DNA from 2 places in the Sinorhizobium sp. BJ1 genome. Region 1 is predicted to be linked to the other one. Evidence: predicted binding sites of a transcription regulator. Region 1 holds the regulator's gene; the other holds the start of a gene.
The links. Region 1 encodes LexA, which represses DNA repair genes until DNA is damaged. Its sites were predicted from a motif close to TGTTCNNNNTGTGTTCNG; they were not measured.
Positions count from the first base shown of each region.

Region 2: the regulator LexA is predicted to act here: its motif matches at 3,368-3,385, upstream of CO676_RS05395 (energy-coupling factor ABC transporter ATP-binding protein).

Region 1 covers NZ_NWTH01000005.1:452,977-458,863, forward strand. Annotated here, with positions in the region: gene CO676_RS10605 (DUF2264 domain-containing protein) at 1-912, shown strand, start outside; gene CO676_RS10610 (hydroxyacid dehydrogenase) at 909-1,919, shown strand; gene CO676_RS10615 (TIM barrel protein) at 1,916-2,686, shown strand; tRNA gene CO676_RS10620 (tRNA-Ala) at 2,807-2,882, shown strand; gene CO676_RS35190 (hypothetical protein) at 3,117-3,284, shown strand; gene lexA (transcriptional repressor LexA) at 3,527-4,237, shown strand; tRNA gene CO676_RS10640 (tRNA-Cys) at 4,682-4,755, opposite strand; gene CO676_RS10645 (hypothetical protein) at 4,928-5,218, opposite strand; tRNA gene CO676_RS10650 (tRNA-Asn) at 5,360-5,434, shown strand; gene CO676_RS36000 (DUF6538 domain-containing protein) at 5,605-5,850, shown strand.
Region 2 covers NZ_NWTH01000003.1:407,283-413,169, forward strand. Annotated here, with positions in the region: gene CO676_RS05375 (D-alanyl-D-alanine carboxypeptidase) at 1-63, shown strand, start outside; gene CO676_RS05380 (GNAT family N-acetyltransferase) at 60-572, opposite strand; gene tldD (metalloprotease TldD) at 583-1,998, opposite strand; gene CO676_RS05390 (winged helix-turn-helix domain-containing protein) at 2,071-3,270, opposite strand; gene CO676_RS05395 (energy-coupling factor ABC transporter ATP-binding protein) at 3,390-4,070, shown strand; gene CO676_RS05400 (energy-coupling factor transporter transmembrane protein EcfT) at 4,064-4,669, shown strand; gene CO676_RS05405 (biotin transporter BioY) at 4,701-5,264, shown strand; gene CO676_RS05410 (class I adenylate-forming enzyme family protein) at 5,269-5,887, shown strand, end outside.

The DNA.
Region 1 (5,887 bases):
AGCTATCCGAACCTCTTGATGTCGGAAAACTACAATTCGGCGGGCTCGCCCTATTGGGCGTTCAAGGCCTTCCTGCCGCTCGCAGTGGACAATGACCATCCGTTCTGGACTTTCACGGAAACGCCTCCTTCACCGCCCTCCGAAACGGTTGCGCTCCGTCATCCGGGCATGGTGATGATGCCTTGCAAGGGTGACGTCGTGGCGCTTTCCTCCGGCCAGGAGAACCGGCAGATGCGCTTCGGCTCGGAAAAATATGCGAAATTCGCTTATTCGACGCGCTACGGCTTCAGCGTCGAGAGCGACGAACGGGCCTTTGCCGGCGGGGCCTTCGATTCCATGCTGGCTTTCAGTGACGACGGCATTCATTACCGCGTGCGCGAGACCAACGAAGAGGCGCGGCTTGATGGCAATGTGCTCTTTTCCAGGTGGTTGCCCTGGCCGGATGTTGTCGTTGAGACATGGCTGCTGCCGGCCTCACCCTGGCATGTGCGAGTGCACCGGATCACGACTCCGAGGCCGCTTGAAACAGCCGAAGGCGGCTTTGCCATCGCCAGACGAGACTTCGAGGCCGACACGCTTTCCGCGTCGACAGGCGAGGCCTATGCCATCGGGGAAGAGGATTTCAGCGGAATTCGCGACCTCGGCTCGATGGTCGCGCGCCAAGGTCTGGCGCAGAAGGCGCCACCAAATACCAACCTCATCGCCGCAAAGACGTTGATACCGCAACTGCGGGCTACGATTCCCGCTGGCAAAACGATTCTTCGCTGTGCCGTCCTGGCGGTTCGCGACATCTCGGCCGTAACGAGCGACTGGGACGTTCCGCCCGCCGCCCCGGACATCGCCGCGTTGCGCGCCATCGCGGAGCAAGGCGTGACCGTCAGTGCCATGCAGGCGCCGGGGCGCAAGCCATGACCCGCCCGGCGCTGGCTTTTGCGATGCAGCCCGAAAGGACGGAACACGTCCTGACGCCGGAACTTCTCGCGCGGGTCGACGGTCTTGCGCGCATACTCGATCCGCAACCGATGACTGTGTTCGGCGACAGCCGGTCGAAGCGGTTGCTCGCCGAAGCGGAAATCCTGGTAACCGGCTGGGGCGCTCCACGCTTCGATGCGGCCGTTCTTCGGTCGGCGCCCCGCCTTCGCCTCGTTGTCCATGCGGCAGGAACGGTCAAGGGCCTGATCGACACGACTGTGTTTGATGCGGGAATAACCGTGAGCCATGCGGCCGTGGCCAATGCCGTGCCTGTCGCAGAGTTCACGCTCGCGGCAATCATTTTTGCGGGCAAGCAGGTCTTTCGCTTCCGCGATCTCTATGCCGCCGACAGAGGACGCCAGCGGACCCTGATCCTGCAGGGACAGGCGATTGGAAACTATCGCCGCACGATCGGCATAGTGGGCGCCTCGCGGATCGGAAGACGGGTGATCGACCTCCTTCGCCCCTTCGATTATCGGGTGCTGCTCTACGATCCGCTGGTCGGGCAGGAATGCGCTTCCGGCCTCGGTGGGGAAAAAGTTGAACTCGATACGTTGATGGCGAACTCGGACATCGTCTCGCTGCATGCGCCGGCGCTGCCCGAGACGAGGCACATGATCGACGCACGGCGGCTGTCCTTGATGATGGACGGGGCAACCCTGATCAACACGGCGCGGGGGGCGCTCGTCGATCAAACCGCGCTCATCGACAGGTTGAAGACGGGCGCGATCAACGCCGTCATCGACGTCACAGATCCCGAGGTGCCGGAAGATGCGTCGCCTCTTTATGATCTGCCGAACGTTTTCCTGACCCCGCACATCGCCGGCGCCGTCGGCCTCGAAAGGACACGTCTCGGCGAAATGGCTGTCGATGAAATCGAGCGTTTTCTTGAGGATCGGCCGCTGCTATTCGAGATCCACAAGAGCGACTTGGAGCGCATGGCATGAGCAATTTCGAAGCCGGCCTCTGCACCGTCACCTTCCGTAGCTTGCCCCCGGACAGAATTGTCGAGCTGGCCAGAGAAGCCCGGATTGCCGCAGCCGAATGGGCGGGGGATGCTCATGTTCCTCCCGGGAAGACATCCATAGCCCGGATTGTCGGGCGCCTCAGCAAAAGGGCTGGACTGACGACATCCTACGGCTCCTACGTCGCGCCACCGACCGACGACCTTTCCGAATTCGTGCGCGCAGTTGAAAGTGCGACCGCGCTCGGAGCCTCGAATATCCGCATTTGGCCCGGCACGCGCCGGCGCGATTCCAAGGACTACAACGCCGCTGAGAGACGCGCTGCGGCAGATGCGATCCGCGACATGGGCGCCGAGGCCGCGCGGCACGAGGTGACCGTGTCGTTGGAATATCATCCGCAATCCCTGACGGACACGACCGATTCGGCATGCCGCCTGATCGAGGCGATCGCCCACGACAATGTCTATCTCTATTGGCAGCCGCGGCCCGGGCTCGCGGTCGAGGAGGCGCTCGCCGAGGTCGCGCGGGTCGGTCAGCATGTGTCCCATGTCCACGTCTTCGCCTGGGACCGGGAGCGTAACCGCTTTCCCTTGGCGTCGGCGGCCGACTACTGGCGCACGATCCTCTCCGCCCTTCCGCGGTCTCGCTGGATCGGGCGGCGATTTGCGATGCTGGAATTCGTCGCCAATGACGACCCGGCCGCCTTTCTCGAGGATGCCGCGACACTCGAGCAAATCCTCACCCCGTGAAGAAGCGGGCGCCGCGGCGCGTACCCTTCTCGACCCCAACTTTAGGAAAACATGCGGTCGTCCCGGCACAAGGATGGACTGGCGAAGGCGGTGAAATCCGCCTATATACTTTGGTTTGCTGGGGTCGTAGCTCAGTTGGGAGAGCGCCGCAATCGCACTGCGGAGGTCGAGGGTTCGACTCCCTTCGACTCCACCAGGATTTCCCTCGCCGGAACACCACCAGAAACTGCATTCGCGCCTCACCTGCCGCGATCGCCTGTCCCGAAAGTAAAGGAACGCCGGCCGGACCCCTGGAGGTTGGTGGCACGGCGTTTACACGGACCGAAACGGACTTCTGGCATCGGCCCTCGCTTGCCAAAGAGCGTGATTTGAGAGAGACTTAGCTACTGGCATCATTGCATATCGGCAACTCCCGGAAGTGGAGAACATCATGCCCCTCAAATCTCTGATCGCCGTCACTGCAATCACGCTTCTCACACTTTCAGGATGCGCTTCGACGGGTGCAACGGGCAACACAACCTACACCCAATGGTACGGCCCCTATCCTGAACCTGATTTCGACGTTCTTAGCCCCGGCGGGTTGCGTCTCGCCTACTAGGAAGTGCTCGTCAGGCCGACGCGCAGGTCCCCCCGGACGAAGAGGACGTTCGCCCGAGGTGCGACGCTGCGCCGAAAGCGCCTCTCGCCAACACTTTGTCACTCCGGTCCGGCAATGCTCCCGGTTGCCGCGACGCGCCTCGACGCCCGGCTAAAGTTCACGGAATATTAAGTGCTTGCGGAACACATATGGAACGGATAGTTTCTGTTCTTGATTTGTTTCGCGAATCTGGAGTGACGCGCATGCTGACCCGCAAGCAACAGGAATTGCTTCTGTTCATTCACGAACGGATGAAGGAATCCGGGGTCCCGCCGTCCTTCGACGAGATGAAAGATGCGCTCGATCTCGCGTCGAAGTCGGGCATCCACCGGTTGATCACGGCGCTCGAGGAGCGCGGTTTCATTCGTCGGCTTCCCAATCGGGCCCGTGCGCTCGAGGTCATCAAACTGCCCGAGGCCTATTCGGCTCCCTCTCAGCCGCGACGCGGCTTCTCGCCGAGCGTCATCGAGGGCAGCCTGGGCAAGCCCCCGCTCGCGCCGAAGCCTGCGCCGACGCCGGTCGACAGCGCGTCCATGACGGTGCCCGTCATGGGGCGGATCGCCGCGGGCGTGCCGATTTCGGCCATTCAGAACAACACCCACGAAATTTCCGTACCGGTCGAGATGATCGGCAATGGCGAGCACTACGCGCTCGAAATCAAGGGCGATTCGATGATCGAGGCGGGCATCCTCGATGGGGATACGGTGATTATCCGAAACACGAGCACCGCCAGCCCGGGAGACATTGTCGTGGCGCTGATCGACGACGAGGAAGCAACCTTGAAGCGATTCCGCCGCAAGGGCGCATCGATCGCACTCGAGGCCGCGAATCCGGCTTACGAAACCCGGATATTCGGTCCCGACCGGGTAAAGATTCAGGGCAAACTCGTCGGCCTGATGCGGCGCTATCACTGAGCGGCTTGGGCAGTCTTGGCGACTTGTTAAGTGTTCGTCTGCCTCGGGCGCAAATATTAGGGCCACCACCGAACTATCTTTTGCCTGGAACCGCTCACGTCCGGCAAGCCCCCGGTCGTTCCCACTGCCACAACAGACGGGACTTACCTCCTTCGGCGCCGTCATTCGGCGAAAGTCGGAGGAAGCACATGGCAGAGGTCAGGAAATCCCCGGGGCGCGATCGTCGCCGCGTTGCTGCGGAACAGCCCTAGCTCACCGAAGAACAGGCTCGAAAGATCATCAAGGAAGCCGGCAATTCGCGCGCGAACGCGAACGCCATGGCGGAGAACGTCGAGAAGGCGTAGAGACCGGTGCGGGCGATAGGCCGACCCGGCGTTTTCGAATGTCCGGCCTTCGGCGCGATTCAAACCGATCGCGCTGAGCGGTGATATTTAAGGAATTGTTTGGAGGCCTCGCCCGGAATTGAACCGGGGTACAAGGATTTGCAGTCCTCTGCGTCACCACTCCGCCACGAGGCCTCTCGTGCTCGGAAAATCGAGCGATGGCGGGCGTTTAAAACGAATCCATGTGGAGCGCAAGAGGGAGAGGTCTAAAAAGGACATTCGCAAATAGCTTTGAACAGCCTGCAAGGCGGCACCGTTGGTGCCTGCGATTTATGGCGTTTCAATCGGCGTCGCTGCGGAGCGTGGCCTACTTCCCCGATGAATTCTGCGTTCCCCGTCGACGGGCCCACCAGACGGCGAGCTTGCGGCGGGCACGGCGCACTGCAGGAATGTCGTGGGACAGGACGAGCAAGCCGAGCGGAACCATCCAGAAGCCGAGGACCGGCAGAAAGCCGAGCAGACCGCAAACAACAAGTAGCGAGCCGATCAAAATCCGCAATACAGGCGAGTCGGGCAACGGGATCCGCCACTTGCCGAGCACGATTTGACGCGTTTGCGGATCGATGCCGAAGTACCTCTTCTTGCCGCCGTTCGTCATCACGCCTCTTTCATCCAACTTCCCAACAGTTGGTGCTTTCTCCACAGGCCCGCAACCGGCACCGTAGATTTTTTTTGAAAAACCGCTTGGCAAATCGACAAAGCATTTGTATTAGCAGCCTCACTTCTGCGGCGCAGATGATCCCTGGTAGCTCAGCGGTAGAGCACTCGACTGTTAATCGATAGGTCGCCGGTTCGAATCCGGCCCGGGGAGCCAGTTTCAGAAAAGGCCTGCACCTCATAGTGCAGGCCTTTTTAATTGCATCTTCAAAGACTTACCGTGACATGCGTACGCGTGAAGCCCCGTGGAGTACGATTAGATTTTTCCATTCTGGGTACTTTTTGGGTACTTTTAGGCCTACAAAGGCAGTGGAGAACCGGCATCCGATGAGGTCGGATGATTTTTCACGTTACGTTGTGAAACATCCAGCGAGCGGCATCTACCGCTACTATCGCCGTGTTCCGACCGTTGTCGCCCATCTCGATAAGCGGGCTCACGTTAAGAAGTCGCTGAAGACGAACAACCTGAAGGCGGCCTTGGAGCGGGCAGAGCAAGTGCACGAGGCGGCTGAGAACTTCTGGCGCGCGCTTCTCGCCGGAAATAATAACGAGCATGCTTTCGCGCGCTACTAGGCGGCGGTTAAAATCGTTCACTCCCTCGGCTATACCT
Region 2 (5,887 bases), on a different contig from region 1:
TCAGCCTGCAGCATCCTCAAGAAACGGTCCTATGACTGCTTGCTGCTTCGCGGCCGCAGCTAGCGTGAGGCCAACCGACGAACATAGAATTTCGTATCGACGCCCATGAGCGGAAAGCTCGCCGGCAGATCTTGCCTGGCGATTTCGACAAAGCCGTTCTTTTCGTAGAACCGATGGGCCGCGAGGAACTTCTCGGTCGTCCCGAGGTAGATCGCCTCTATCTTCCGCTGTTCGGCATGGGCGAGGAGCGCTTCGAGCAGGCGGGCGGCCACGCCGTGTTCGCGGCCACGAAAGTCGGACGCGACGAACATCTTGCGCAAGGCTGCCTCAGCGCCTCCGATATCCTTCAGGGCAAGCGTGCCGACGATCCGCTCTCCAACGGCCGCAACCCAGAAGTCGCCGTCGCCCGTCTGATAGAATTCGGGGATTGCCCGAAGATCCGGCTGATCTTCGGCAGTGACGGCGATGCCGAACTCCTCCTGCTGGATTGGCAGGATAAGGTCTATGACACCTTCCTCATCTGCCGCGGAAAAACGCCGGATTTGCAGAGTTTCTCGCGACTGGCTGGTCATTCCGACTTGCCTATGCCTGGGTGCCGCCGACGGTGATCTGGTCCATCCTGAGATGCGGCTGGCCGACGCCGACAGGCACCCATTGGCCGCCCTTGCCGCAATTGCCGATGCCGGTGTCGAGCTTCATATCGTTGCCGACCATCGTCACCCGCTTCATCGCATCCGGCCCGTTGCCGATCAGCATCGCGCCCTTGACCGGCGCGCCTACCTTGCCACCCTCGATGAGATAGGCTTCGGTACAGCCGAACACGAACTTGCCCGAGGTGATATCCACTTGGCCGCCGCCGAAGGAAACGGCATAGATGCCTCGCTTCACCGAGGCGATGACTTCATCGGGCGCACGGTCGCCGGCGAGCATGTAGGTGTTGGTCATGCGCGGCATCGGCACATGGGCATAGCCCTGGCGGCGGCCGTTGCCGGTCGGCTTCATGCCCATCAACCGCGCATTCTGCCGGTCCTGCATATAGCCGACGAGCTTGCCGTCCTCGATCAGGACGTTGTAGCGTGAGGGCGTGCCCTCGTCGTCGATCGAGATCGAACCGCGCCGCGCCTCGATCGTTCCGTCATCCACGACGGTGACGCCCCTGGCCGCCACCTGCTCGCCGAGCAACCCGGCGAAGGCAGAGGTTTTCTTGCGATTGAAATCACCTTCCAGACCGTGACCGACCGCTTCGTGCAGCATCACTCCCGGCCAGCCGGAAGCGAGCACGACGTCCATCGTTCCCGCCGGCGCATCGATCGCTTCGAGATTGACGAGCGCCTGCCGCAACGCCTCGTCGGCGCCGCGCTTCCAGTTCTCTTCCGTGATGAAATCGCCAAAGCCGCGCCGTCCGCCGATGCCGAAGGAACCGGACTCCTGCCGATCACCCTCGCCAACCACGACCGAGATGTTGATGCGCGTCATCGGCCGCACGTCGTGAACGCGATGTCCATCCGACCTCAAAATGTCCACCACCTGCCAGCTTGCGGCGATCGTCGCCGTCACCTGCCTGACCTTGGGCTCCTTGGCGCGCAGGTAGGCGTCGATCTCCTGGAGCAACGTTACCTTGGTCTCGAAGCTCGGTTCGCCGATCGGGTTTTCATCGCCATAGAGCTTCTTGTTGGTGCGCTGCGGGGCAGCGGCATAGGAGCCGGAATAGCCGCGGGTCACCTGCCCTACCGCGTCCGCCGCCCTCTTCAAGGCGGCAACCGATAGTTCCCCGGCATGGGCGTAACCGACCGCTTCGCCGGCGACCGCCCGCAGGCCGAAGCCCTGGTCCGTGTTGAAGCTGCCGCCCTTCAGGCGGCCATTGTCGAAGGAGAGCACCTCCGCCTGGGCATGTTCGAGGAAGAGTTCGCCGTCGTCGGCGCCGGCAAGCGTCTCGGAGAGAACCTTGCGGACCGTCGCCTCGTCCGCATCGAAGAGGCTTATGAGGTTGGTGTCCATCGTTCTGCTCCGCGTCGTGAAGGATTCTCGTTCCATTTAGGAAGCCCGGCGCCGCAAGCCAAGAAAAATCGATCAGGACCGCGCGGCGTTCCAGCCGTCGAGCAGATTGACGTCTCCGACGCCAGCGAAGCGGGCGATCCGATCGAGTTCGGCCATCACCTTCTCGATACGGCCGGACGACGCCTTTACACCGTCTTCGAGCCAGAGGCGCCGGACGTCGAGGCTGCCACGCTTGCGGTCGGCCTTCATGTCGATCCGGCCGATCAGCCGGTCGCCTTCGAGAAGGGGAAAGACATAGTAGCCGTATTCGCGCTTCGCCTCCGGGACGAAGACCTCGATGCGGTAGAAGAAGCCGAACAGCCGTTCTGTCCGGTTCCGGTCGCGTAGCAAGGGATCGAAGGGGCTCAACACGCGAATGCGCGAAGGCGGATCTGGAAGATCGCCGAGATTGTCCGGAAAGCCCGCGAAGGCATAGGACGGCCGCGGCTTGCCGCCATTGGCGGCCTCGATGACGATCTCGCAAAGTTCGTCGCGATGATCGGCAACCCAGGTCTTCGCCTCCTCGGGCGAGACGAGATCCCAGAAGGCGGCGATCTCCCCATGCGTTGCAAAGCCGAGGCGTTCGAGTGCGCTCCGGCAGGCCCAGTCGATAAATTCGGGATGGCTCACATCGCCTTCGTAGTGATGCGCCGGAATGACCCGTTCGGTGAGGTCATAGACCTTCTGAAAATTGACGCGACGGGCGATCGCGAGCCTGCCCTGCCGCCAGAGCACCTCCAGGGCGGTCTTCGACGGATGCCAGTTCCACCAGCCGCCGGATTGGTGATGATCCTCTTTCAGGTCGCGCGCCATGACCGCCCCGCCGCTGGCGATCCGCTCGTAGGTTTCGTCGCAGCCCGCGTCGAACCCCTCACCGCGCCATTTGCGCCAGCGCTCGCGGAGCGTTTCGCTCTCCCATTTGAAGCGATGTTTCCAATAGACGAAGAAGGCGCTCGGAATGATCGAAGCATCGTGCGTCCAGTGCTCGAAGAGTTCGCCGTCCTCCTCGAGGAGCTCGTTCAGATGTTCGCGTCGATAGGTCTGGTTACGCGAAAACAGGATCTGATGATGGGCGCGCTCCACGGTTGCGATGCTGTCGACCTGGACGAAACCGATGTCCTGGATCAACCGCAGGAGACCCTCCTTGCCGAGCGCGCGATGCGGCGCTGTAGAGAGACCCTGCTTGGCGAGAAAGATGCGCCGGGCATCGCGGTTGGAGAGGCGAATCATCATGCAAGAGAGAGTAGGCTTTTATTCCCAATTTTCAAATACACCCCGCGAAGCGAAGCGCATTGCCCTTGCAGATCGAGTTGCCTATAGAGCCACCCACGACAACTCACGAGGAACTGGGATTGGACATCCGCTTTACCGATTGCACGGTTCGGTTCGGCGAACGGGTTGCGCTCCACCCCCTGACGCTTGCCCTCGACGAACGGCGGATCGGCATCATCGGCCTCAACGGCTCCGGCAAGACGACCTTCGCGCGACTGATCAACGGGCTCGTCAAGCCGACGACGGGCCGTGTCTCGGTCAACGGACTCGACACGGTGAAGGACGATAGGGCGGTGCTTGCCGAAGCCGGCTTCATCTTCCAGAATCCGCAGCACCAGTTGATCATGCCTATCGTTTCCGACGACATTGCGTTCGGGCTCAAGAATCGCGGGCTGCCGGCTCACGAAATTTCGTCGCGCACGGAAGCGGTGCTGTCCCGTTTCGGCGTCAGCCATCTGGCGCGGCGGCGGGTGCACGAGCTTTCCGGCGGGGAAACGCAGCTCGTCGCCATGGCGAGCGTCGTCGTCACCGGACCGAGAATCCTGATCCTCGACGAGCCGACCAACCAGCTCGACCTGCGCAACCGCCGCATGGTTTCAGAAACCATCGATGCGCTCGATGAGGACACGATCGTCATCACCCACGACCTCGGGCTGGTCGAAGGGGTGGAGCGGCTCCTGCTCTTTCATGAGGGTCGTCTCGTCGCCGACGGGAGTCCGGACGATACCATCCGCTACTATCACGAGGTGGCCGGATGCTGACGAGCCTTTATGTGGAAGGACGGAGCTGGTTCCACCGGGTGCCGGTGCGCCTGAAGCTCACTGCGCTCCTCGTCCTCAGCGTGGCGCTCTTCACCACGAATTCGCCGCTTCTGCTGCTGCCGGCCTTTCTCGGCTGCGGTGCGCTCTATCTTTCCCTCGGCATGACGGCGCACGAAGCGTTTTCGCGCGTCGGCTTCGTCCTGTTCACTATCCTCGTGCTCGCCGCGGTCAATCTCTTCCTTGTTCCGGTCCCCCAGGTGGTCGCTCTCATCCTGCGGTTGACGGCCCTCGTACTCCTTGCCGCCGCCGTCACGGCGACGACGACGATCGGCGCCTTCATGGACGAGATCACCATCCTTCTGAAGCCCCTGGAGCGCCTTGGCCTGTTGCGGGCGGCCGATGTCAGTTTGGCGCTCGGCCTCGTCCTGCGCTTCGTTCCGGATATCTTCGCCCGGTATCAGGCGATCAGCGAGGCGCACCGCGCGCGAGGACTGCCAATCCGCCCGTTGACGATCATCGGGCCGCTGATCATCCTGACGCTGAAAGATGCGGATACGATCGCCGCGGCCATTGACGCCCGCGGATTTCGCCGCCAATAAATTCGCGCTTTCTAATAAAGGGTAGGACCACATGAACACCAGAGACCTCGTCCTCATTGCGCTCTTCGCCGCAATCGTTGTCGTGCTCGGCCTCATTCCGCCGATCACGCTCGGCTTCATCCCCGTTCCGATCACGGCGCAATCGATGGGCGTCATGCTCGCCGGCTGCATCATCGGCGCAAGACGCGGCGCGCTATCGTTCCTGCTGTTCATCCTCCTGGTCGCCATCGGCCTGCCGGTGCTGTCGGGCGGCCGCGGTGGGCTCGCCGTCTTCGCCGGCCCCTCGGGCGGCTTCATCCTCGGCTGGGCGGTCGCCGCTTACGTCACCGGCCTGATCGCCGAGCGCTTCGTACAGCCGGGAAATTCGGAAGGGCGCCAGTTCGTCGGTTTCTTCCTCGCCTCGGTGATCGGCGGCATCGTCGTCCTCTACGCGATCGGCGTTCCGTGGCTCTCCGCGGTTACCGGCACGCCGCTGATGACCGCCGCGACCGGTTCGCTCGTGTTCATTCCGGGCGATCTCCTCAAGGCGGCGATCGCGACGCTCGCCGCCCGCGCCGTCTACGCCGGCTACCCGCTGCTGCCGGCCCGCGCCTGACGCGATGCCGCTTGCGAGCGCCATAATGCTGCATGCGGGCGAGCGCCCGCACGCCCCGGCCTTCCGCATGGAGGGCCGGGTTTTCACATTCGGCGAGCTTGCTGCCGCGGCAGGCCACATTCTCTATGCGATCGAACAATCGGCCTTGCACGCAACCGGGCACAGCGTGCTTTCCGGCCGCGTGCGGCTGATTGCCCTCGAAACCGGCAATCACCCGCTCTTTGCCGCGGCCTTCATCGCCGCGGCGTCGGGCGGCAATTGTGCCGCGCTCATCGATCCGCACCAGCCGGCATCGACGCGCCGGCGGATGACGGAAAAACTGCGGCCGGAGATCGTCATCCGCGCGGACGGCGATCTTCTGCAACTGGACGTGCCCTCCGCCGGGCAAACGCATGCACTAGAGGCCTTCGACGGTTCGTCACCGATTCGCGTCGGCGACCGGGCGGAACCTTTTCTCGTAGTCTTCACCTCCGGCACCACCGGCGAGCCGAAGGCGATCATCCGCGACCGAAGATCCTGGCGCCTCAGCCTCGAAACTGGTCGGAATTTCTTCGGCATTGGACCGGAAACGACGACCTACGCGCCCGGACCTCTGGCACACGGACTGGCACTTTACGCGCTTG